DNA from 2 places in the Pseudocolwellia antarctica genome. Region 2 is predicted to be linked to the other one. Evidence: predicted binding sites of a transcription regulator. Region 2 holds the regulator's gene; the other holds the start of a gene.
The links. Region 2 encodes FliA, which starts transcription of late flagellar genes. Its sites were predicted from a motif close to CTAAAGNTNNNNNNNNNNNNGCCGATA; they were not measured.
Positions count from the first base shown of each region.

Region 1: ACPUVN_RS07910 (VC2046/SO_2500 family protein) is a predicted target of FliA. The motif match lies at 5,756-5,782, and genes of this name have one in related genera.

Region 1 is NZ_CP187926.1:1,800,685-1,813,229, reverse strand. It holds rRNA gene ACPUVN_RS07935 (16S ribosomal RNA) at 1-651, shown strand, start outside; tRNA gene ACPUVN_RS07930 (tRNA-Ile) at 752-828, shown strand; rRNA gene ACPUVN_RS07925 (23S ribosomal RNA) at 1,240-4,136, shown strand; rRNA gene rrf (5S ribosomal RNA) at 4,495-4,609, shown strand; gene ACPUVN_RS07915 (GNAT family N-acetyltransferase) at 5,245-5,694, opposite strand; gene ACPUVN_RS07910 (VC2046/SO_2500 family protein) at 5,815-6,348, shown strand; gene ACPUVN_RS07905 (YchJ family protein) at 6,569-7,039, opposite strand; gene ACPUVN_RS07900 (hypothetical protein) at 7,122-7,553, opposite strand; gene ACPUVN_RS07895 (AAA family ATPase) at 8,476-10,488, opposite strand; gene ACPUVN_RS07890 (AAA family ATPase) at 10,489-11,061, opposite strand; gene ACPUVN_RS07885 (lysozyme inhibitor LprI family protein) at 11,766-12,173, opposite strand; gene ACPUVN_RS07880 (YciI family protein) at 12,213-12,515, opposite strand; gene ACPUVN_RS07875 (septation protein A) at 12,545-12,545, opposite strand, start outside.
Region 2 is NZ_CP187926.1:156,558-169,102, reverse strand. It holds gene ACPUVN_RS00750 (SLBB domain-containing protein) at 1-1,323, opposite strand, end outside; gene ACPUVN_RS00745 (MlaA family lipoprotein) at 1,496-2,257, opposite strand; gene ACPUVN_RS00740 (DUF2802 domain-containing protein) at 2,410-2,799, opposite strand; gene ACPUVN_RS00735 (chemotaxis protein CheW) at 2,883-3,377, opposite strand; gene ACPUVN_RS00730 (chemotaxis protein CheW) at 3,432-4,229, opposite strand; gene ACPUVN_RS00725 (ParA family protein) at 4,237-5,010, opposite strand; gene ACPUVN_RS00720 (protein-glutamate methylesterase/protein-glutamine glutaminase) at 5,096-6,181, opposite strand; gene ACPUVN_RS00715 (chemotaxis protein CheW) at 6,193-8,340, opposite strand; gene ACPUVN_RS00710 (protein phosphatase CheZ) at 8,351-9,094, opposite strand; gene cheY (chemotaxis response regulator CheY) at 9,134-9,517, opposite strand; gene ACPUVN_RS00700 (RNA polymerase sigma factor FliA) at 9,575-10,294, opposite strand; gene ACPUVN_RS00695 (MinD/ParA family protein) at 10,322-11,164, opposite strand; gene flhF (flagellar biosynthesis protein FlhF) at 11,363-12,545, opposite strand, start outside.

The DNA of each region.
Region 1 (12,545 bases), 1.6 Mb from region 2:
GCCGCAAGGTTAAAACTCAAATGAATTGACGGGGGCCCGCACAAGCGGTGGAGCATGTGGTTTAATTCGATGCAACGCGAAGAACCTTACCATCCCTTGACATCCTACTAAGTTACTAGAGATAGTTTCGTGCCTTCGGGAAAGTAGTGACAGGTGCTGCATGGCTGTCGTCAGCTCGTGTTGTGAAATGTTGGGTTAAGTCCCGCAACGAGCGCAACCCCTATCCTTATTTGCTAGCGCGTAATGGCGAGAACTCTAAGGAGACTGCCGGTGATAAACCGGAGGAAGGTGGGGACGACGTCAAGTCATCATGGCCCTTACGGGATGGGCTACACACGTGCTACAATGGCAAGTACAGAGGGCAGCAATACCGCGAGGTGGAGCGAATCCCACAAAGCTTGTCGTAGTCCGGATTGGAGTCTGCAACTCGACTCCATGAAGTCGGAATCGCTAGTAATCGTAGATCAGAATGCTACGGTGAATACGTTCCCGGGCCTTGTACACACCGCCCGTCACACCATGGGAGTGGGTTGCAAAAGAAGTGGCTAGTTTAACCCTTCGGGGAGGACGGTCACCACTTTGTGATTCATGACTGGGGTGAAGTCGTAACAAGGTAACCCTAGGGGAACCTGGGGTTGGATCACCTCCTTATCTTGAAGTAAAACGTTTTAATGGAATTTACATGCAAATGTACTTTCTGAGTGTTCACACAAATTGCCTGATAACGAAATAGAAGAAATTTGAATACAATAGGTCTGTAGCTCAGCTGGTTAGAGCGCACCCCTGATAAGGGTGAGGTCGGCAGTTCAAGTCTGCCCAGACCTACCAAATTTCTTCTTTAAAGAAAGAGACCAAATTTAACGTATCTCAACGTGTAAAGTGAGATGATTTAAATTTGGTTTTTTAAACCAAATTTTTCAGTCGAATGCGTACTGGAAATTGATTCTTTAACAATCTGGAAAGCTGATATAAATACCGGTATTTATATAGCACTCAACGGTGTCGCGCTGTTGTTTGTACGTTATAAATACCAAGCTGTTGTTACTTCTTTTATCGGGAAGTAATAATGGTGATTATGTTTCCTCCTCGGAAATGTAATCAACCCGATAAAACCGTAAGGTTTTATCAACTCTTATTCAAGACACACTTTGTGTGCGTGAAAATGTCAGACTTTACAATTGGGAAGGTTTTGTCACCTTCTTGTACTGAATGATCTTTCGAGACTATTTAGGGTTGTATGGTTAAGTGACTAAGCGTATGTGGTGGATGCCTTGGCAGTTAGAGGCGATGAAGGACGTGTTAATCTGCGAAAAGCTCAGATAAGGTGATAAAAACCGTTATAGTCTGAGATGTCCGAATGGGGAAACCCACCCGTCGTAAGGCGGGTATCGTTAAGTGAATACATAGCTTAACGAGGCGAACCGGGAGAACTGAAACATCTAAGTACCCCGAGGAAAAGAAATCAACCGAGATTTCGTTAGTAGCGGCGAGCGAACGCGAATTAGCCCTTAAGTGGTTTGTAAGTTAGTGGAATCTACTGGAAAGTAGAGCGATACAGGGTGATAGCCCCGTACACGAAAATAAACTTACCATGAAATCGAGTAGGTCGGCACACGTGAAACGTTGACTGAACATGGGGGGACCATCCTCCAAGGCTAAATACTCCTAACTGACCGATAGTGAACCAGTACCGTGAGGGAAAGGCGAAAAGAACCCCTGTGAGGGGAGTGAAATAGAACCTGAAACCGCATACGTACAAGCAGTGAGAGCTAGATTTAGTCTAGTGATTGCGTACCTTTTGTATAATGGGTCAGCGACTTATATTTTGTAGCAAGGTTAACCGAATAGGGGAGCCGTAGCGAAAGCGAGTGTTAACTGCGCGTTTAGTTGCAAGGTATAGACCCGAAACCCGGCGAATCTACCCATGGGCAGGTTGAAGGTTGAGTAACATCAACTGGAGGACCGAACACACGTATGTTGAAAAATGCGGTGATGACTTGTGGGTCGGAGTGAAAGGCTAATCAAGCCGGGAGATAGCTGGTTCTCCCCGAAATCTATTTAGGTAGAGCCTCGCACGAACACCATTGGGGGTAGAGCACTGTTAAGGCTAGGGGGTCATCCCGACTTACCAACCCTTTGCAAACTCCGAATACCAATGAGTGATATGCGGGAGACACACTACGGGTGCTAACGTCCGTTGTGAAGAGGGAAACAACCCAGACCGCCAGCTAAGGTCCCAAAGTACTAGTTAAGTGGGAAACGATGTGGAAAGGCATAGACAGCTAGGAGGTTGGCTTAGAAGCAGCCATCCTTTAAAGAAAGCGTAATAGCTCACTAGTCGAGTCGGTCTGCGCGGAAGATGTAACGGGGCTAAACTAGTCACCGAAGCTGCGGATTTGAACTTAGGTTCAAGTGGTAGGGGAGCGTTCTGTAAGCCGTTGAAGGTGTGTTGTAAAGCATGCTGGAGGTATCAGAAGTGCGAATGCTGACATGAGTAACGATAAGGGGAGTGAAAAACTCCCCCGCCGAAAGACCAAGGTTTCCTGTCCCATGTTAATCAGGGCAGGGTAAGTCGGCCCCTAAGGCGAGGCGGAAACGCGTAGTCGATGGGAAACAGATTAATATTTCTGTACTTCTATATATTGCGAAGGAGGGACGGAGTAGGCTAAACAAGCACGGCGTTGGTAGTCCGTGTGAAAGTAAGTAGGTGGTTGTCTTAGGTAAATCCGGGACTTCATTTAAACACTGAGATACGAGACGAGACTCTACGGAGTTGAAGTTGTTGATGCCATGCTTCCAGGAAAAGCTTCTAAGCTTCAGATATATAGGAACCGTACCCCAAACCGACACAGGTGGTTAGGTAGAGAATACTAAGGCGCTTGAGAGAACTCGGGTGAAGGAACTAGGCAAAATAGTACCGTAACTTCGGGAGAAGGTACGCTCTCTCGTGTGAAACCCTTGCGGTGTAAGCACAGGAGAGTCGAAGTAACCAGGTGGCTGGAACTGTTTATTAAAAACACAGCACTGTGCAAAATCGAAAGATGACGTATACGGTGTGACGCCTGCCCGGTGCCGGAAGGTTAATTGATTCGGTTAGTCCTCGGACGAAGCTGATGATCGAAGCCCCGGTAAACGGCGGCCGTAACTATAACGGTCCTAAGGTAGCGAAATTCCTTGTCGGGTAAGTTCCGACCTGCACGAATGGCGTAATCATGGCCACACTGTCTCCACCCGAGACTCAGTGAAATTGAAATTGCGGTTAAGATGCCGTATACCCGCGGCTAGACGGAAAGACCCCGTGAACCTTTACTATAGCTTGACAGTGAACATTGCTCCTACATGTGTAGGATAGGTGGGAGGCTTTGAAGATGTGTCGCCAGATACATTGGAGCCAACCTTGAAATACCACCCTTGTATGCGTGATGTTCTAACCTAGGGCCCTAATCGGGCTTGGGGACACTGTCTGGTGGGTAGTTTGACTGGGGCGGTCTCCTCCCAAAGAGTAACGGAGGAGCACGAAGGTTGGCTAAGTATGGTCGGACATCATACGGTTAGTGCAATGGCATAAGCCAGCTTAACTGCGAGACAGACACGTCGAGCAGGTACGAAAGTAGGTCATAGTGATCCGGTGGTTCTGTATGGAAGGGCCATCGCTCAACGGATAAAAGGTACTCCGGGGATAACAGGCTGATACCGCCCAAGAGTTCATATCGACGGCGGTGTTTGGCACCTCGATGTCGGCTCATCACATCCTGGGGCTGAAGTCGGTCCCAAGGGTATGGCTGTTCGCCATTTAAAGTGGTACGCGAGCTGGGTTTAGAACGTCGTGAGACAGTTCGGTCCCTATCTGCCGTGGGCGTTTGAGAATTGAAGAGGGCTGCTCCTAGTACGAGAGGACCGGAGTGGACGAACCGCTGGTGTTCGGGTTGTTATGCCAATAGCATTGCCCGGTAGCTACGTTCGGAACTGATAACCGCTGAAAGCATCTAAGCGGGAAACAGGCTTTGAGATGAGTTCTCACTGGAGCTTTAAGCTCCCTAAAGGGTCGTTGGAGACTACAACGTTGATAGGTCAGGTGTGTAAGGACTGCGAGGTCTTGAGCTAACTGATACTAATTGCCCGTGAGGCTTAACCATACAACACCTAAATAGTTTTGGCTATGAAGTGAATTGTATGAAGTTTGACAAAATTACCGAGAGGTAGGTGTAGGAATACACCATCGCGTATATAAAATGTGCGAATAAGAGATTAAAATGTATTTATATTGAACATTGTATAGGACGTCCATCGCTCCTTGCCATCCATGGCATTGCGATATTAGTACATCCTGTACGTCAGCTTTCTAAGATTTTAAATCTTGTTAATTATTTACGTAGGTAAATAACATAATGACAAAGCAGCAATAGAGCGAGAAGTGGAGTTGAGTTTACTCAATGAGCATCGCAGAGATTGCAGCAATGAAGTCAGTATGGCATTTAACAAGTACAATTTTTGTCTAGCGACAATAGCGACATGGCCCCACCTGATCCCATTCCGAACTCAGAAGTGAAACGTGTTAGCGCCGATGGTAGTGTGGGAGTTCCCATGTGAGAGTAGGACATTGCTAGGCTTCTAACTCAAAAAAAAGGCTATCCTAACGGATAGCCTTTTTTGTGGGTAAAATAAAATGGACCTAATGACTTGGTTGGTCATAAGTGATTATTGTTCTTCATGTATAAATAAGCATATTCGTGTGCGTTAACAGGTCGCCGCTCTTGCACATCTCGACAACTGCTCCTGCGTTATTCTCATCCTTTATATCCATGTAAATCCTGTGCTCACGGCATTAGTGCATCTCGGTAATTACTCCTGCATTAGCCTAACTAGCTACATCCATGTAGGGACTACACGTCATTGCTAGGCTTCTAATTCAAAGAAAAGGCTATCCTAACGGATAGCCTTTTTTGTGGGTAAAATAAAGTGGAGCTAATGAATGAGTTGGTTAAAATGTATTGCTGTTATTTTCTCTAATGCGAACGTACGTTTAATTCTACGGACCTAATCACTTCATTATTATGAAACAAGCACTGTGCTTACGCCTTCAGTTCATTCTATTAATGATTATTTAGGGTTTTGATTCATAAAATTGAATTGAAGGCTCTGTAGGTTTATTAGGCCTGATTAATAATAGTTATTTGTTCTGTCTGATATCTGACAATTAAAATAGTAGTGCTTTAGATATGCTGGGAAATGGTGCTTATAGGGTTATCTATTACTTGTATCTTTACTGCTAATAAAAATGGCTAACGCTTTACTCTTTTTTACATAACTCTCGTATCTTTTTATTAAATAATTGGGAAGCTTGTTTGATACTTCTTCATTAAACCCATTACTTATATATAAAGCTTCCAGGTCTCTCTCAGCAAAACAAATAATATGGTTATGCTCACTCATTACTTTTTTAATCAGTAAGTTGGCATAACCTTCATTCCTATAACTTGGTGCTATCAATAATCCATGTAATAAAGCGTAGTGATTGTTTTCAGATTGATAAGAGGTAATTACAGCACCTATTATTTTCTCTTCTATCGCTAGTATGTAAGTGTGATCGTAACCTATAAAGCTAGCTGGATAATTATTGATTTTGTAGAAGCGCTGGATATCTTTTTTCTGAGCTTTACTTAGTCGTTGTATTGTTAGTTTTGGATCAGACATGAAGTGCTATTTCGTTAATGAGTTAAATATATTCTACAGACAAAATTAATAATAGAAATGGGTTAATTATTTTCATTACCTGCCGATACAGGTATTAAGAATATTTAGAGAGTATATTAATTGCTTGTAGATGATATAAAAAATGACATCTTAATAAATGAATTACAGTTAGGTGAAAAACTTAACGAATGTATTCATCATAAAGAGCGATCTCAATTCTCTTTGCTTTTAGCTATGCTAACAGATGATGTACAAGCACATTCTCAATTTTCATTACCAAGAACAGAAGAATTATCTTCAAGTTCCAACGAAGAGAACTTAAGAAAGTTATTTAAATTGCCTCCAGAACAAGCTTTATCATTAGATGGAGTTGAGAACATCGAAGCGTTTAATCAAGCAGATCTTATTCAAGGCAATACGTTATCAAGTCTTTATTTAACTAACGCACTCAAACCTATTCCTTTAGCTTTCAGAAACGATATCAAATTTATCTCTAAAGATGTTCTTAATAATACGAGTTTGTATTGTCAGAAAAAATATGAGGACGAGATTACAGGTCAGAAAAAAGAAATTTCAAGATTAAACTTTAAAGCAGAAGAGTGGTTAAATACTGTAAACGAAAGTATGAAAAGCCACGTTGAGCTTACTGCATAGTATTCAAACATTTACTTGTACTTTATTGGGGTTCAATAGCTAATTGATTTAGACGTTTATGAGGTACTTAATCGATAGCTATTTAGGTGATTTTATTAGGTAATTGTTAGGTTTTTAGCTCGCTTTTAGACATTTTTTTGATGGATTAGAGTTTAATAAATCAAGTTTTAGAATGATATTAACTAACAGAAATACACGTTACCTGTTATGCACGCAAAAGCTACTTACCACAACACTTTTTATATTTTTTCCCGCTAGAGCAAAGACATACATCATTTCTTTTAGGGGAGTTGAGTTCATCAAAGCTAAGGTCACTTCCATCTACATACTTCCAAGTTTTATCTTCTTTAATAAATGATGATTTTTCTCTCATTTTATAAAAGCTGCCATTGTTTTTATAAATAGCCTCAAAGGTAACTGTTGGTTCTGAGGTGACTTTATACTCACTGGCATCGATCACATCTAAATTTACCCATTGAGTTTCTTTAGCCCAAGTATCTATTTCTTGTAATGATTGCTTTTTCTGGGACGCTTTTGAGTAGGTATTAAATATATACTCACTATTTTGCAATGCATATGCACTGTATCTAGAACGCATTAATTTCTCAGGAGATTTTGCTTCTATGTTATTCAAAATAATTGTTTCGCAACATTTATTGTATTCAATATTCGTTCCGCAAGGACAAAGCATATTTTAATTCGATAATATATTTAACGGGAAATTAATCGATATTTTAGCCGTTAAACTATCTAATTAAAATCTGTGTTTATCTTTAATGCATTAAATTTTTATTATTCAAAATAATACACTGAGTATTACCTTCTTTTGCTGACGAATATAACTGTGATAATTCAACATCTGTGAATGATGCATTGTTGATAATAACAGCTGAACAGTTTCCTTTTCTTAATGCAGTTTCTATATTTTCTAATCTTACATTCACTTTATTTGAGTTAACTCTTAAAATTTTAGAGAAAGACTTTTTAGAAATATTCTCCATGCTTTCTAAAGAGCTATTTTCAGGGTTTATCATTAATATCCATTTATTATCTACATGGTGTTTTTGATAAATTGTTGAGTACTGTTTTGTTAACGAATTGACATCATTTATATCTTTAATGCTTAACCATTGCTTTGAATCATTAACTGCTTCTAACTTAGTTAGATTTAACTTTCTGATATTATTGTTGTTTAGTGCAAACATTTTTAAAAACCTCGATATACTGTGTTTATATACAGTATATCGATACGGGTTATAGATCAAGCACTATTTTCATTTCTTTTTATGGGGAGTTTCTTAGTGAAGATGTTTATTAATTACTCACATTGATAGGTAAGGGCTGTAGCTCAATTACGCTTTATAAAGGTATATATCGTTGTTGGAGTATTGTTAAGGTGTTCTCTAATAATAAGGATTACTCTTTGTGTGAGTTAAGTAGTCATTAGAATCTTCATACCTTTTTTAATTTAAAGTTCGAAAGATAATACTAGGGTTTTATTCCTGGACTCTATCTAATGACTTGAGCTTAAAAAGTGCTTTACTCAGTAGTTTAGTGAGTTAGTTTTAATGACTAAAATTAAAAGACTTGAGCTTAATAGGTTAGCGTAAACCCTATAAATTAACTTATCAGAACGTTTTATTATCTCGTTTTAAGGGGGGATTATTGGACTCTTTTTGATAGTTTGTTAATGGATTATAGTGAGTTTAATAAACGATTAGGTATCAATTATTCATTCAATGTTTATCTCATCTCTGAGGGGAGGATATAGAGTCATATCAGGTTGTGAATATTTAAAGCTTCAGAATATTATATGTGGAAAGTAACTCTGACTAGAACCACTGAATTACATTTAGATTAGCCACCTAATTACATTTAACTGTGCCAATAATATTTCGACATCGTTAGAACTCTCATTTTTGAATATATTGAACACTCCTAATGCACACTTTTGCCACATTGCTGATCTTAGCACTAACGGGCTAGAATTGAATTCGGATTAGTTTTTGTATCGCTAACGCCCGCAACACCAAATACTTTGGCGCGAAGCGTAAAATTGTTCCGAGAGCTTGCCTTTGTTAATTGCAGACACCGAGCTATCAAAGCTCTCTAGTCTTAATACGTTTGTCAAAATGCATTAATCCAAGAGGATAATGCATCAACATCGTGTTCTATCTGCTGAAGATCTGGACATGGGGCAGGAAATTCATCTGATTGAGAATGCTCAAACACTGAGTATCGAGTCATCAAATCATCAATAAGATCACAATCGCTTTGCTCTATCTTAGTTAACTTTGACAGTCGGCCCTTCGTTTGAATATCTCGACGAAACCTGACAAGAACTTCATTCAACAGTATGCTTTCTATGCATTTCTCCACTAAAATTCTAAACTCGCTACAGGTTTGCCATGCCTCTCTCTCAAAAGTATCTGCATCACCATTATCAACATGCTTTCTTAGCTGGGGAAGGAATTCGTTTTTTATTCGTGCTACAGCTTTCACTGGTTTCGAATCTCGAATGCTTAATTTAGCTGTAATTCCTGTGTCTTTCCCGAGCTTTCGTAACGTTTCCACAGTTACAGAAACCGGGGCTGGAAGACCATTTTCACGAGCTTGGTCTTTTAATCTCCTGGTCACTGACTCAACCTGAGACAAAAGTGATAGCCTATGTGTAAAAATAATAACCTGACGTTCCATCGCTAAAGCAACAAGTCGAGATACAACTTTTTCTTCAAAGTCTTGGTCAAGAGATGATATCGGATCATCAAATATGAATGGAGATTTTTGGCCAGATCCTGTGATATCAGCTAGGAAAGCCGCTAGAGCTACAACTCTGACTTCTCCTTCGCTCAAAATTATCTCAGCTGGGACAGCTGATTTACTACCTTGTAGTGTCAGTCCAAATGTTATCTTCCCCTTTCCTTGTGGTTTACTCTCTGGCTTAACAGGGAGCCTAAAGCCCCCTAGCACTCTTAGCTCTTTGGCAAAGCGTTCTTGATAGCCCGCATCAAGTTCAACTTTTGCTAATTCATTGCTTTTTGTTGTCAGGGCATTTGTGCTTGTAAGTCTAATTGCAGCATCGAAAGTAGAAATATAGTTGAGTCTTTTTCTCTCCTCTAGAATCGCGGCTTTATTTTGATTTAGCCACTGTATGGATTGCAGCGCTTTAAGTCTTGTTTCTAGCTTCAGCCGTTGCCCATCCTGTTGTAGTTCTTTTAGGGTCTTTTCCTCTATATCAATATGTTGACATGCTTTATCAAGAGGGATCAAATCAAATATAGGGACTGCCGCAAGACTATCAGCAGTATCAACAGCTTTTCGCCGTAGCGTTAGTGCTGTCATATATTTCCTAGCTAGTTCCTCTGATATTTTCAATTGATTCATTTGTATCAACCAATCATGCTCCAATGGTAGGCTAAGCATTCTCTTCGTTAGCTCATCTCTCAGTTTCTCGGCTGCTTTGGCATCTGCTTCAAGCCCTCCTTGAACATATACCTGAAAGTGATCCATGCGCTCTTTTCCATCAACTGTGAATTCTTGCTGACATAAAACACAGCGAGATCCATCTTCAGTAGATGGGAAATTGACATTTGGATATGCGTGCTTTTCTGAAAATTCCTTTGCATGCTTCCATAGTACCATCCATGTGCTTTGTCCTACCCCATCAAGGGCAGCGTTAGAAAAGACCTTTTTAGCCTCTTCATTCGCAATATATCGCTTCTTGTTTGCATCGGATCTCGCAGTAATTACAGCTTGAATTGCTTCATCAGCTAAAGCGGATTTTAGGCTATCGATCCCATCTTTTATCCTTTTGAAAACAAGTCTATCTTGCGCAATAACTTTAAGACGGCCTTCTACGTCTTTTTGAGCTAAAGCTGCTTCTGTTGCAATGCGCTCATCGTCAAGTTCTTTAGAGAACTCACATTTTTGATCAATAACTTCTAGCTTGGTGGTGGCCTTAATTGTATTTAGCCATTGGATTGGCACAGCATGGATTAACATAGGTGGGGTACTAGGAAGCTTCGACGCGAGCGTCTTTTTTTCTTGCTTTAGAAATGTTGATACACGATCACATATTGCAATTAGAGATGAATTGAAGCGCATACGACTTGGCTCGTATGTAGCTTCGTTTTTACCCATCTACATCTGTGCAGTCTTTGTATCGAAAACATGAACATGACGCAGATGTGCTAAAGCCCCGCCACTAAGAGTCCAAGTAACTGGCTGTGTTTTTCCACTTATCGATAACTCTATATCGGCAGAAGCGGGCGGTGATTCATTAGAGAATACGTTGCCTAGCAGTTCATCCTTAGCCCTTGAACCACATACCTGTTTTAGAATGCGAGAGAAGCTTGTTTTCCCTGATCCATTTGCACCATATATAACTGCAAGGTTTGTATTGCCAAATGAAATAGATGCATCTGCTTTGATTGCGTTAACACCTGAGACGCCAGAAATTTTATTTATACGTAGTTCTGGGCGCTGGGCTGCCTGCGCTAAAGCACCAGGTACTATTTTAGAGAAACCCTCCTTTGCCCCCGACGCTTCTTTAAAGCAAAGTCTTGCAAGCTCCGTTATTTCAGCGTCATTAGGCATTCTTTTTGAGTCAATAAGTAATCTCGCTGCGGATTGTAGCCACTTAGGGCGCTCATTAATCCAAGTTTCGAAGCCGTCGTGCTCTTGTGAATGATGGTCTTCTTGTATGTTATTCATCTTCTAAATCCCTGTGCGATAAATATTGACATGAGGGGCAAGATTAATTTGCCTAACAGTGTATTACCCGAGATGCCACATGTAACACAAACGACATTTACCAGTAAAACAAAAAATAATTATTATTAACCAACAACATACCTTAATTAGATTCACGGTTAAAGGTCTTTTCTAATGTTGAAAGTGAGCTAGTTTTTGACCCCATTAAGCACTCAAGGCTTAAGCAGGGTTCAGTTTGTCAATTCTTTAGAAAATATATGGCAAAATTTTTAACTCTAATGTCTTCAATGCGCACAAAGTGATCATATTTATCAGTGGCAAACCTAATGTTATTTAGTGGTCACTGTAAATGTGATTAGGTGGCAGAGTTGAATGATAATGACAGGCACTTATAATGCAATTGGGTGACACAACTGATGGTTATATATGAACAGATCATGTCTTAAAAGTGATGCATGAAAGGAGGATGTGAATAGGTTAGCTTTGTATGGACTTGCATTAGGCTTCATGAAGCTGAAGATATGATCTAAACATACAGGATGTTTATCTATTTCGAATAGTTAGAAAAATCAAAAATCAAAAATCAAAAATCAAAAATTAATCAAATGTTCTAATTTTGTAGGTATTAGGCATTAAATAGAGTGAGTATTAATACAATAGCAGTTTAAGTATTCCTTACCACTCACTCACAGTCAATTAGCTCTTTACTTACTTACTCGACTGAGTTCATTTATTCTGTCTTTGGTGGTTAGAATGTAACACTCTTTATAAACAGGAGCTGAATCATTCGATGGTAATTCAGCAAGGAATTGCCATTTACAATTACTATCTCTATAGGTGATAAAGTTCCTTTGGGCACGTTTGAACATGTTAAAAGCTGACTGTCTGCCTGTTGTTTCCGCAACATCTTCCAGTATGAATAATTGATTGTTTTCCCACGTTTCTAATTCACGATCTATTTTGATTTTTACTAAATCTAAACATTGAGAGTATGCCTTTTTCTCTAACTCTTGCTCATCACATTGGCTGATAATAGAAGATGGAGCTTTAGCAGTAACATGAAAAGAAGAGAATAAAATAGATAGGGTGGTAACAAGTAATAATTTTTTCATAAGGTTTTATTCTCTCTATTCAGCGCTAAGTATCAATAACTATGCAGGAAGGACTTTTTTATAAGGTTTAACAATTACTTTTTTATAAACGCCTGCATCTATGTAAGGGTCAACATCAGCCCAAGCTTGTGCTTCGCTTAAGTTATTAAATTCAGCTATAACGAGTGAACCTGTAAATCCTGCATCGCCAGGGTTTTCACTATCGATAGCAGGGCATGGGCCAGCCACTAATAAACGACCTTCATCTTGTAATGCTCTAAGGCGGTCTAAATGCTTTTCACGAACGCTCATGCGCAAAGATAAACTGTTTTCTACATCTTCACTATAGATTAAATAATACATTTTCACTCTCTATTTGAATTAGTTTTAAAT
Region 2 (12,545 bases):
GTTGTAATTAGCAAGCGCCTTTTTTAAACTAAATTGATGAACCTCAATATCTCTACCTAAGCCAGACTGTCTGATAACTAAACTATAAGTTAAGTCAGCATCCTCTAATAAATCAGCTTGGACGCTAGGTATTAAGTCTGAAATTCTTTGATTACTTTTCCACTGATAAATACCAGGTCGAGAGACAGCACCTATTATTGATATTGATTGTTGGAATGTTTCAGAGCTTTTCATAATACGAATTACATCGCCTGCTTTAACGTTTTTGCTTTTCTCTGAGCTTGACGATAAATCGACATTGATAATTGAGCGTAAACTTTTTTCATTGTAACGCTCAATAATTGTAGATGAAGCATAAGCTGAAGGTAACAAGCCCCCAGCCATAGATAAGACTTCTCCAATCGTTTCATTTGAAGTCAGTTCGTAGATAGCAGGCCTTTTCACCTCGCCTTCAACTGTAACTCTACTTCCTACTGACGCAACAAAAACCACATCGCCTGATTTAAGCATAATGTCTTTAGAAGAGTCACCTTTAATTAATAAGTCGTATAAATCGACTGTTTGTACAAGTTTGCCGGCACGCTTTACTTGAATATTACGTAAAGAGCCAATATCGCTAATCCCACCCGCTGTAAAAATAGCATGAGTGACTGTCGATAAAGAGTTTAAAAGATAATTACCTGGTTTGAATGCTTCACCTAATACAAAAACACGGATAGAGCGTAATTCACTTAGAGTAATTACTACTTCAACACCTATCACTTTCTTCTGAATTTCGTTTCTTAAATAAGCTTTAGCTTCAGAAAAAGTCATACCTGAAACATTGTAAGCACCTAACCTTGGAATTATAACTTTGCCTTCTCTTGAAACAGGCATTTCGTATTCATCATTTTCTTTACCGAATACTTTGATATTAAGTGTATCGCCGGTACCGATGATATAACTTTCTGGAATGGCTACATCGTTTATTGGAGCAAAAGAGCTAGGTGCATTAGCAAATACATCATAACCAAATGCTGTTACCTTTTTCTCATCCTTGATGTCGAAAGATGCTTTATCATTATTAGTTTCGCGAGGTGTGTATTGTTCAAGTTCAGTAGGTTCGTTTTTATTTGATGATGAAGATTTATTAATTTGAGATTGAATTGAACTTAGATCAACGCCCATACTACTTGCTAAAGCTTTTTGTTGAGTTGGACTTAAACTTTTAAATTGTTCTATTTGTGCTGACGAGATGTTACTAGGTAACTGTGCTGAAAATACTGAAAGTGAGGTACAAATAAAAAACACCGAAAGTGTTAATTTTTGAATAAAGTTTGTCATTAAAAGCCAATCCTAGTGTATTAATGTTTTTTAGGGATTGTAACTTTGTTTAGTTACAATCCTTTGATGCTGAATTCTAGCATTTTAGCAGCTCACCATAAAGTATCGATTTAATGCTTTACTGCTTAATACCTGTATTTAATTGATAGAATTTGTGTATTGAAGTTAAACGTTATTCGTCGATTTCATCGAGAAATGCTTCAAGAGCTGCTTCATCTTCTGCATTTACTTCAATAGGTGGATTACCATCATAAACTTTGAAGTTCATGTTTTGGAAGTATGCATTCTTAACAAACTCATATGAGTCGATAGATTCGTCAATAAGTTTTTCTTGTTGAGATAATGCCGCTCTTTGCTCCAGTCCTACCACTGCAACTCTAACAACGTTTGGCCAAAAATCTAATACAGCTAATGGCCAGTAATATTTATCAACATAATCACCCACCTCTTCTCTTACTGACGAAGGACCTAAGCCTGGAATAACGATATAAGGACCATCGCCTACACCATAAGTTCCGAGTACTTCACCAAACTCTTCTTGTTTTCTGCCCCAACCAAAGTCGCTAGCGGGATCAAAAAAACCTAATAAACCGATAGTTGAGTTGAGCAAGAATCGTCCTGTACTTTCAGCCGCATCAACAAATTTAGCTTGTAGTAAATTATTGATGATTGCTGAAGGTTCATTTAGGTTCATCGCCATGTTGTAAACACCAGAACGTAAGCCTGTTGGTACATATTCCGCATACGCTGAAGATGCAGGTCTAGCTACATACTTATCAGCGTAATCCCAAGTAAACGTCCAAAACGGTCTATTAATAGACTCAAGTGGATCTTTAGAATCACTATGGTTTGAAGGTGTTGAGGAACAACCTGAAATGAATAGCGTACAGAGCATAACTAAAATTAATGAGGATGTTTTTAATAAACTAACCATAAGACGTTCACTGTTCCAGAAATTAAAGGTTTTATAACACTTTATAAAGCGATATTTATATATCGCGGGATTTTAGCACAACAGGTATTTAAAAATAATAAATAATTTTGATATGAAATTGTTAAATAATGTAAAAGTGAGCAATAAAACAATTACAACGTACTTTGTTTTTGATGAATTGATATCAACATTTCGGCTTCTGCTCTCGGTATATCGCACTCTCTAACAAGTTCTTCCGCATCGGCACCTAGCTCAACCATCTTAAATGCTCGGCTATACAATTTGTCTTCAGGTTGTTGTGATTGGGTTTGTTGTAGTTTAGCAATGTCTTCTTGAATATTTTTGATTCTGTGCTCAAGTTGCTTTGTTACTTGATTCAATTCAGTACTTTCAACCACATGTTGGCTGTTTAATTCTTTTAAAGATTTATCTAAGGTAAGAAATAAGGTTTGTAACTGATTAACAAAAAGTTCGCCAGAAGCCATATTGGTTTCTGTTAAGCGAACTTTTTTTGATAATGAACGTACTGAATTAAACAGCACTATGATCACAAGGAATAGTAGTGTTATTACAATTGCGAGGATTAGAAATTCGGGTGAATTAAACATGGTTTATTATTAAGCAATTAAAATTGCTTAACTTCATCCCATTCATCGTCTGAAAGTAACTTATTAAGGTCAACTAAAATAAGTAATTCACCATCTCTATTCGTTACACCCTGAATAAATTTAGCACTTTCGTCGTTACCAACATTAGGAGCTACATCAATTTCTGAGGCTCTTAAATATACAACTTCAGCTGCACTATCCACTAAAATACCGATAACTTGTTTGTCTGATTCAATAATCACAACACGCGTATTATCCGTAACTTCACTTGATTCTAAACCAAAGCGAGATCGCGTATCTATCACGGTAACAACATTGCCACGTAAGTTAATAATACCTAAAACATATAAAGGCGCTCCAGGCACAGGTGCAATTTCACTGTAGCGTAAAACCTCTTGTACTTGCATCACGTTGATGCCGTATTTTTCCGAGTCTAACTTAAATGTAACCCATTGGAGAACTTCATCTTTATCGTTTTTAGCAGATGTTTCATTTGTTAATTCTTTAGACATCTAATATTCCTCAATTCTAAATATTTACTACTTTATAAAAGGTAAAAACAACTTCTATACTTGCTGTACATTAATGCCGTTATTTAATAATTCGATTAAGGCTTCAACATCTAAAAGTGCACACATTCTATCTTTAACTAAACCCGCTAACCACGGACGTTTCGAGGTTGCTTCAATCCATTTTACATCTTCAGGTTGCAAAGTAACCGTGTCTACTAGTGTTTCAGCTTGCAAACCCCAATTGCTATTACTTAACATGATAACAAATTGATAATTTAGAGATTCTTTCAATTCATCATTATATTTCTCTGGCATTACCCAAAGTGCTGTATCGACAACATTAATTTTTTCATCTCGGTGTAACATAACGCCATCAAACCAATCTGGTTTTCCCATTAAAGGCGTAGCTTTGGTAAAGTTATGAATACCACCTAGCTCAACCAAAGGTACTGCAATGGTAAGTCCTGCAACATCAAAAAACATGGCTTGAAAGCTACCTTTACGGTATTCAGCTGTATTACTTTTGGTTACTTTTTCGGTTTTAAGCTTAGTTGCCGATTCTATTTTAGGAACTGTAGGCTCTACTGTTGCTGTTTGTATTGGCGCTTTAGCTTTTAATTGGGTTTCAGTTATAACTTCTGGTAATTTGATATCGGCTGATTTAGTTGAAACTATAGTTTCTGGTTCAACATTCGTATTTTCTTCAGTAACGCTAACCGATTGTAGAAGTTTATTTAGCTTTTCAGTTTCTTCTGCTTTTTGTTCTTCTATTTGTTCGAAAGTCTCTTCAGTTAGAAGCTCTGATAAGTAACTTTTCATCAAGGTTTTGCTAGCAGCAAGCGGTTTATCCATTAACTTATCAACTCGTTTGTTGTGCATTTATTAAAGAATGTAGAAGCTTTTTATAAGCCACTACACCTCTAGAGCTACGTAAAAAATCTGAAGGAAGCTTTTGTGCTTGGCTAGCATTTCTAAAGTTAGTATCTATTGGAATAACACCTGACCAAACATTGCCAAAATATACATCTTGTAGCTTTCGATAAGTAATTAAAGACGCTTTAGTACGCTTGTCAAACATGGTTGGCACTATCGTATATTTAAACGGTTCAGCTTGCTCACCTTGCATTATATCTAAGGTGTTAACCATACGTTCTAAACCTTTCAATGCTAAAAACTCTGTTTGTACGGGTACAATAATTCGATCAGATGCCGCTAATGCGTTAACCATAAGTACACCTAAAACAGGTGGACAATCTATTAATACATAATCGTATTCGTCTGCTAATAGCTTCAGTGCTTTTTTAAGCACTAAGCCCATTCCACCCTTATTACCTAAAGCTCGGTCTAATGTTGCCAAGCCCATAGTCGCAGGAAGAATATCAATATGACTGTATTTAGTTGGGCATAGGCTTTGAAGTATTTGTTCTTTGGTAGAGGTTTCCATAAATAAATTATAGATGCTTAAATCAAGTTCTTCAGATTCAATACCAAAGTAATAGCTTAATGATGCATGAGGATCGGTATCAACAAGCAATACACGAAAACCTTGGTCAGCTAATATGCCTCCAAGGGTTATCGTGGTGGTTGTTTTACCAACACCGCCTTTTTGATTTGCAATCGTCCAAACTACCAATGAAATACCTTATAAACTGTAAAATTAGTTATTGATGTAAAAACACTGCTATTTAATGCTAGCGTATTTTTACGTTTTTTATGATTTAATTTAAGTTCAGTTCTTTTAAAATTGAAGACGCTATGTCATCTAAAGGTAAAGATTGATGTGATAAACCTGCATTAACTACAGATTGCGGCATACCATACACAACACTTGAGTCTTCATCTTGTGCCCAAATAGTTGCCCCTTTATCTTTTAATAAACGACAACCTTCCCTGCCATCAGAGCCCATTCCCGTTAATATAATAGCGAGAACATTATTATTAAAAATCTTAGCGGCTGATCCAAAAGTAATATCAACACTTGGCTTAAATGAAATTCGATCTGTGTTGTCTTCAATAATCTTTAACTTATTATTACTTCCTAAAATCATTTGTTTACCACCAGGCGCTACATAAGCACAACCTGGTTTTATTTCATCACCATTTTCAGCTTCTTTTACTGATATTTCACAAAGATTATTTAATCTATTAGCGAATGCTTTTGTAAATGATGCAGGCATATGTTGCACAATAAGAATGGGTAATGGAAAAGTTTTAGGCAGTTTAGTTAATACTTTTTGTAATGCCACAGGTCCGCCAGTAGAGGTACCTATGGTTAGAATTTTGTAATCTTTATTTGATCTTCTTATGATGGTTCTTTGTGGTTGAAAACTTGGCGTTACTTCTCTTTTGATCAGAGTAGGCTTAACTGGACGTTCACGTTCAATAACCCGACTTCTTAATCGAGGTTTTTTACGCGCTAACGTTATAACTCTTTGACGAAGTAAACTACCTGCATCAGATGCGTCTGATGCTATTTCGGTAAACTTTTTAGGTAAGAAGTCTAATGCTCCAGCATCTAAGGCTTCTAACGTTTTTTGTGCACCAGCATGAGTTAGAGAAGAAAACATAATGATAGATGTTGGCGCATATTTCATTATCTGTTTTACCGCGTCAATGCCATTTAATTGAGGCATTTCTATGTCCATGGTAATAACATCAGGCTTAAGTAATTTAGCTTTTTCTACCGCTTCAATACCATTTACAGCTACATCAATAACATTTAGCTCAGGATCAGCATTTAAAATATCGGTTACACGACGTCTAAAAAAACTTGAATCATCAACTACCAACACCTTATATGGCATTAATTCTCTCTTTATCTTGTACGCAATTTATTATGATTAATGCTAGATTTTTTTGCGTAGTACTTCAGTAAATTAGGAACATCAATAATTAATGCAATGCCACCATCACTTGTAATTGTTGCGCCTGCCATGCCTGGAGTACCATGTAAAAGTCGATCAAGCGGTTTAATAACAACTTCTTCTTGACCTATTAGGTTATCAACAACAAAACCTACTTGTTGAGCGCCTACTTGAACAATAACAACATGCCCTGCATCTTTTGTTTCATTAACTGGGTTTCTGACTAACCATTGATCTAAATAGAATAATGGAATAGCTTTTTCTCTAACAATAATCGTTAATTGCCCATCAACAACGTTAGTTTTTGTTAAGTCTAGATGGAATATTTCATTTACGGCTGCTAATGGTAAAGCAAAAGTTTGTTTGCCAATAATAACCATTAACGTAGGTAAAATAGCTAAAGTAAGTGGTACTTTAATCTCAAGTACTGTACCTATGCCTAATTCAGAATCTATGTTTACGGTACCGTTAAGCTGAGTGATTTTAGTTTTAACAACATCCATCCCTACTCCACGACCCGATACTTCAGAGATTTCTGTTTTAGTTGAAAATCCTGGAGCAAAAATAAGATTAAATGCTTCATTATCTGTCATGCGAGAAGCAGCATCAGCGTCTAATACACCACGTTCTATTGCGATTTCTTTCAGTTTTTCAGCATTCATACCCGCACCATCATCACGAATGGTTAGTAGAATGTGATCACCTTCTTGTGAAGCTGAAAGTATAATTGTACCTTCACGCTCTTTGCCGTTACTTTCACGAGAATCAGGGTCTTCAATACCATGGTCTACCGAGTTTCTTACTAAATGCACTAACGGATCGGCTAACGCTTCAACTAGATTTTTATCTAAATCGGTTTCTTCACCTTCTAGAATCAGCTTTATTTCTTTATTAAGGCTACGTGCTAAATCACGTACAACTCGAGGGAATCGACCAAATACCTTTTTAATAGGTTGCATACGCGTTTTCATAACCGCGCCTTGCAGATCAGTAGTTACTGCATCAAGATTAGAAACTGCTTTGGTAAGATCTTCATCATCTTTAGTAACACCTAAACTTGTTAAACGATTTCGTACAAGTACGAGTTCACCTACCATGTTCATAATTTGATCTAAGCGTTTAGTATCAACTCTTACTGTAGTTTCAGCTTGCGATACAGGAGTTGGAGTTGCTTTCTTTTCTTTTACTGGAGCTGCAGGCTTTGGAACAGCTTTAGCTACAGGTTGCGCAGCTGGCTTAGGAACGGGTGCTGGCTTAGGAATTGGTTTAGGTGCTGCAGCCGCTTTTGGCTCAACTTTAGGAGCAGCTTTAACGATAGAATTTTGAGGCGCTTTACCTTGGCCATGAAGCTCATCTAATAAGCTTTCGAATTCATCGTCATTTATTTCATCTGAGTTACTTGGGCTACTCTGTACTGGCTTAGCAGCTGCAGATTTAGCTTTGCTTGGTGACGAAAAAGAACCTTGTCCATGTAAATCATCTAATAACGATTCAAATTCATCATCTGTAATTTCATTACTGTCGTTTGATTGTACTGATGGTGCTGGAGCACTAACGGGAGCAATAGACTTAACCGCTCCTCCGCCATGTAATTCATCTAATAGTCTTTCAAATTCATCTTCAGTCATTTCTTCTGATGAGTCTGCAGCTAGCTCTTCTTGAACTTGTGCTTGTACAACAACTTCAGGTTGAGCAGGTGCATCTTGAGATTCTGGTACGCTTAAACGTGCTAATTCAGAGAGTAAGTCAGCGTCTGCAGGAATAAGTGCTTCGCCAGCTTGTACCAAAGCAAACATTTCATTAATAGAGTCGGTTGCTTGCAGGATAACGTCCATTAAATCAGACGTGATAGAACGTTGGTTAGTTCTTAGGAGATCGAATATGTTTTCTGCGCCGTGACAAACATCTACAAGTCCGGATAATGCTAAAAATCCAGCACCACCTTTTACCGTATGAAAGCCACGGAATATGGCATTTAATAAATCGGCATCATCAGGATTATTTTCAAGCTCAACTAATTGCTCAGATAAAGCTTCGAGAATTTCACCTGCTTCAATTAAAAAATCTTGTAAGATTTCTTCATCTTGTTCAAACGACATTAAATAACTCCTAGAACCCTAAACTTGATAAAAGATCGTCAACATCATCTTGATCTGAAACAACATCATCACGTTCTTTACTATTAACAATCGGACCTTCAACTAAATTGTCACCTACTGAAGGTTTAGCTTTAGTTTGAGTTGTATTTGAAGTTATATCGAATGCTGTAAGCATTCCAATCAAGCTATCTTCAACTTCTCTTACTAACTCAATAACTTTACGAATAACTTGACCTGTTAAATCTTGAAAGTCTTGTGCCATCAAAACGTCAGTCATTAATGTTCGTACAGTTTCGGTATCATGTTCAGTTGATTTTAATAATTTATCTATGTCTATACAGAGCGCTTTAAATTCAGGCAAAGCTAATTGATTATTCATCAATTTTGACCATAGAGGATTAACAGTTTCAACTTGTTTTTGGAGCGAGTCTACAACAGGAAAAATTGCTTCAACGGCATCCATTGTTTTATTAGCAGCATCTTCAGTACGTTCTATAACGTAATTTAAACGCTCTTTAGCATCAGGTATGTCAGCATTCGCTAGATCACTTAAACGCGGATCTATATGGAAATTATTTAATGAGTCATGCAACTGACGAGTTAACTTGCCTATTTCTGCAAAAAGCTCAATATTTACTGGGCTTTGAATTTCGGCAATAAGCTCATCAGCTTTTTCTTGCTGATCTGATTCTAAATATTCAACTAACAATTTAGCCTGTTCCAGCGTGACGCTGACTGTAGGTAAATTACTCATGAAAAACATCCTCTTTTAGGCTTGAAAAGAAAATTTCAATTATCCTAAACGTTCGAATATTTTATCGAGTTTAGTTTTTAATGTAGCAGCAGTAAAAGGTTTAACAATATACCCATTTACACCCGCTTGAGCAGCCATCACGATTTGTTCTTTTTTCGCTTCTGCTGTTACCATTAATACAGGAATGTGAGATAAAGTGTCGTCTGCACGTATTGCTCTTAATAGATCAATACCTTGCATTCCTGGCATATTCCAGTCAGTTACAACAAAATCAAATTCACTGGACTGAAGCATAGGTAAAGCTGTGCTACCATCATCTGCTTCTTGAATATTAGTAAACCCTATATCTCTCAACAAATTTTTAATTATACGTCTCATCGTTGAAAAATCGTCAACAACAAGAACTTTCATATTTTTATCCAAGGCACCCTCCGGTGAGTACATTAAAAATTTAAATTATTTATATTTAATTTTTTACTATTAGTGTTGCCAAGTTTGCATACGAGATTTTAATCGATGCATCGCTTGGCTATGAATTTGGCTAACTCTTGATTCACTTACATCAAGTACTTGACCAATCTCACGTAAGTTAAGTTCTTCATCATAATACAGGGAAAGCACTAAACTTTCTCGTTCTGGTAATGATGAAATACATTCTGCTAATGACTTTTTAAACACAACTTGTTCAATTTGGTCGTAAGGTTCGTCTACAGCATTATCTTTACTGCGACTGAAAGCATCCTCGCTTACACCTAAGTCATCTATTCCAATAATTTTACCTGAGCTAACATCATTAAGAATTTGATGATATTCATTTAAAGATAGTTCAAGTCTTTCAGCAACTTCTATATCGGTTACATCTCTGCCAAGTTCAGCTTCTAATGTTTTTATTGCTTCACTTATCATGCGACTGTTTTTATGAACAGACCTAGGCGTCCAATCACCACGTCGAATTTCATCTAACATGGCACCGCGAATTCTTATTCCAGCGAAAGTTTCAAAGCTAGCGCCTTTTGAATGGTCAAAATTACCTGAAGCTTCAAGTAAACCAATCATGCCCGATTGAATAAGATCGTCCACAAGCACGCTTGCAGGTAATCGAGCTAATAAATGATAAGCAATACGTTTAACAAGCACCGTATGCTGCTTGATTAACGCAGTTTTATCTATTTGAACACTGTAAGCATCTGCTTTTGACAAATCTATACACTCACTATTATGAACATATTAATGTTCTAATAATTGTTCAATAAAAAATTCTAAATGACCTGAAGGTTGATGTGGTACTGGCCATTTTGTAATTTTATTCGCTAAGTTTTTAAAACCAATTGCTGCTGGAGAATCAGGATATGCCTCAACAATTGCTTTTTGCTTGCGCACAGATTTTCGAATATTTTCATCGAAAGGTACAACGGCAACAAGATCTAAACTTACATCTAAAAATCGGTCACTCACTTTTGATAACTTTTCAAATAATTGCTGCCCTTCTCTTGGGCTTCTTACCATGTTAGCAACAACTTTGAATTTGAATATGCCATGATCTCGACTAAGAAGTTTCATCAAGGCGTAACAATCAGTAATAGATGTTGGTTCATCACAAACAACTAACATGACATCTTGAGAAGCTCGACAAAAGCTTAGTACCATATCGGAAATACCTGCAGCGGTATCAACAATAAGTACATCAAATTCGGTTCGCATATCACTAAAGGCACGAATTAGCCCAGCATGCTCACTAGGTGTTAAATCAACCATAGATTGTGAGCCAGAAGTAGCAGGAATAATTTTAATACCTGCTGGGCCTTCAACAATAATATCGTCTAATTCACACTCACCAGAAAGTACATGTGAGAGATTACGTTTAACGCGAAGTCCTAGCATAACGTCTACATTTGCTAAGCCTAAATCCGCATCTAAAACTAAAACCTTTTTACCTAATTGAGCCAATGCAATGGATGTGTTTAAAGACACGTTAGTTTTACCCACGCCGCCTTTGCCACCAGATACTGCTATTACTTTAATTTGTTGTAATTCATGCATTTTACGTAAACCACTCGCTTGGTCTATCATTTAAATCATCTCGTCACTATTACTTGCACCACGTCGAAAATATTTCGAATTATATGTATTATAGCTCAGTACATTTTAACTAGTGAAATTATAAGCGTTTTTTTTCAATATTGTTCAGTTCAACTAATTTAATTTAACTAATTTAATTTAACTAATTTAATTAATTTAAGCTAGCAAGATTTACCAATCACAATCAATTTATACTGTGGTTGCCTCTTTTTTAGGCATTGGACGCCAAGTACTTGCGTGTTGGTGATTTATTCTACTTGTCATCTTGTCTGCTAATGCAACTAATTTCTCAGCATTTGCAACTTTAATATCTTCTGGAACTCTTTGTCCGTCTGTTAAATAGCCAATAGGTAAACCGTTTTGGATTGACGTTGAAATGATTTCGCCAATACTAATACTTTCATCAAGCTTAGTATAAATACAGCCAGCAAGTGGTATTTTTTTGAAACGTTCTACATTCTCTTGCATCACTCGTTGTTGAGTATTTGCAGACAATACAAGGTAGTTACGAATTCTCACTCGAGCATTAGCAATTAAGTCTGTTAAATGCTGTGCTAAACGCATATCTCTTTGGCCCATACCAGCGGTATCAATTAAGATAAGTTTCTTATGACCAAACTGCTCTAGCAATGAATCTAAGGCTTCAGCATCGTTTGCCAGTTTTACTTGGCAACCGATAATACGACCGTAAGTAGCGAGTTGTTCAAAACCACCAATTCTAAAGCTATCAGTAGAAATTAATACTACTTCATCTGCGCCATGTATTTGAGCGAATCTAGCCGCTAACTTGGCGATAGTTGTGGTTTTTCCTACACCTGTAGGACCGACTAATGAAATAATTCCACCATGGTGAATAATATCGTTATTCGTTGTGTTTAATTGCTGAGTGATGAACTTTTTAGCTTGTTCCCACGCATCCTGTTCATTATGTTGAGGAGGAATAAAACCAGCAATTTGATCAGCCATATGGTCAGTTAATCCAAGCGCTACTAATTTATTTATTAATAAAGCTTTTTGTGGATTTTTTTGCGCCATATCTTGCCACATCAAACCCGATAACTGATGTTCTAATAAATGACGAATGGTGTGCATTTCTTTTTTCATGTTTTCAAATTCAACTGAGCTATTTTCAGCTGATGCATTGATTTGTGCTGCACCGTGATTTGTTGAATGCTTAGTTTCTTGAAATGCGCCATCATCATGTATTGATTGAATTGGAGAGCTAGTTTGTTGTTGCTCTTGCTCTGTATTTCTTTGTTGAGTTGTTTGCTGTAAACGGTCTGTGAAGTTTTTGAATTGTAATTCAATATCACTATTAGCAGAGGTACCTGTATTTATTGTACCGTTATCTACAGCTTGTGAAATTGATGAC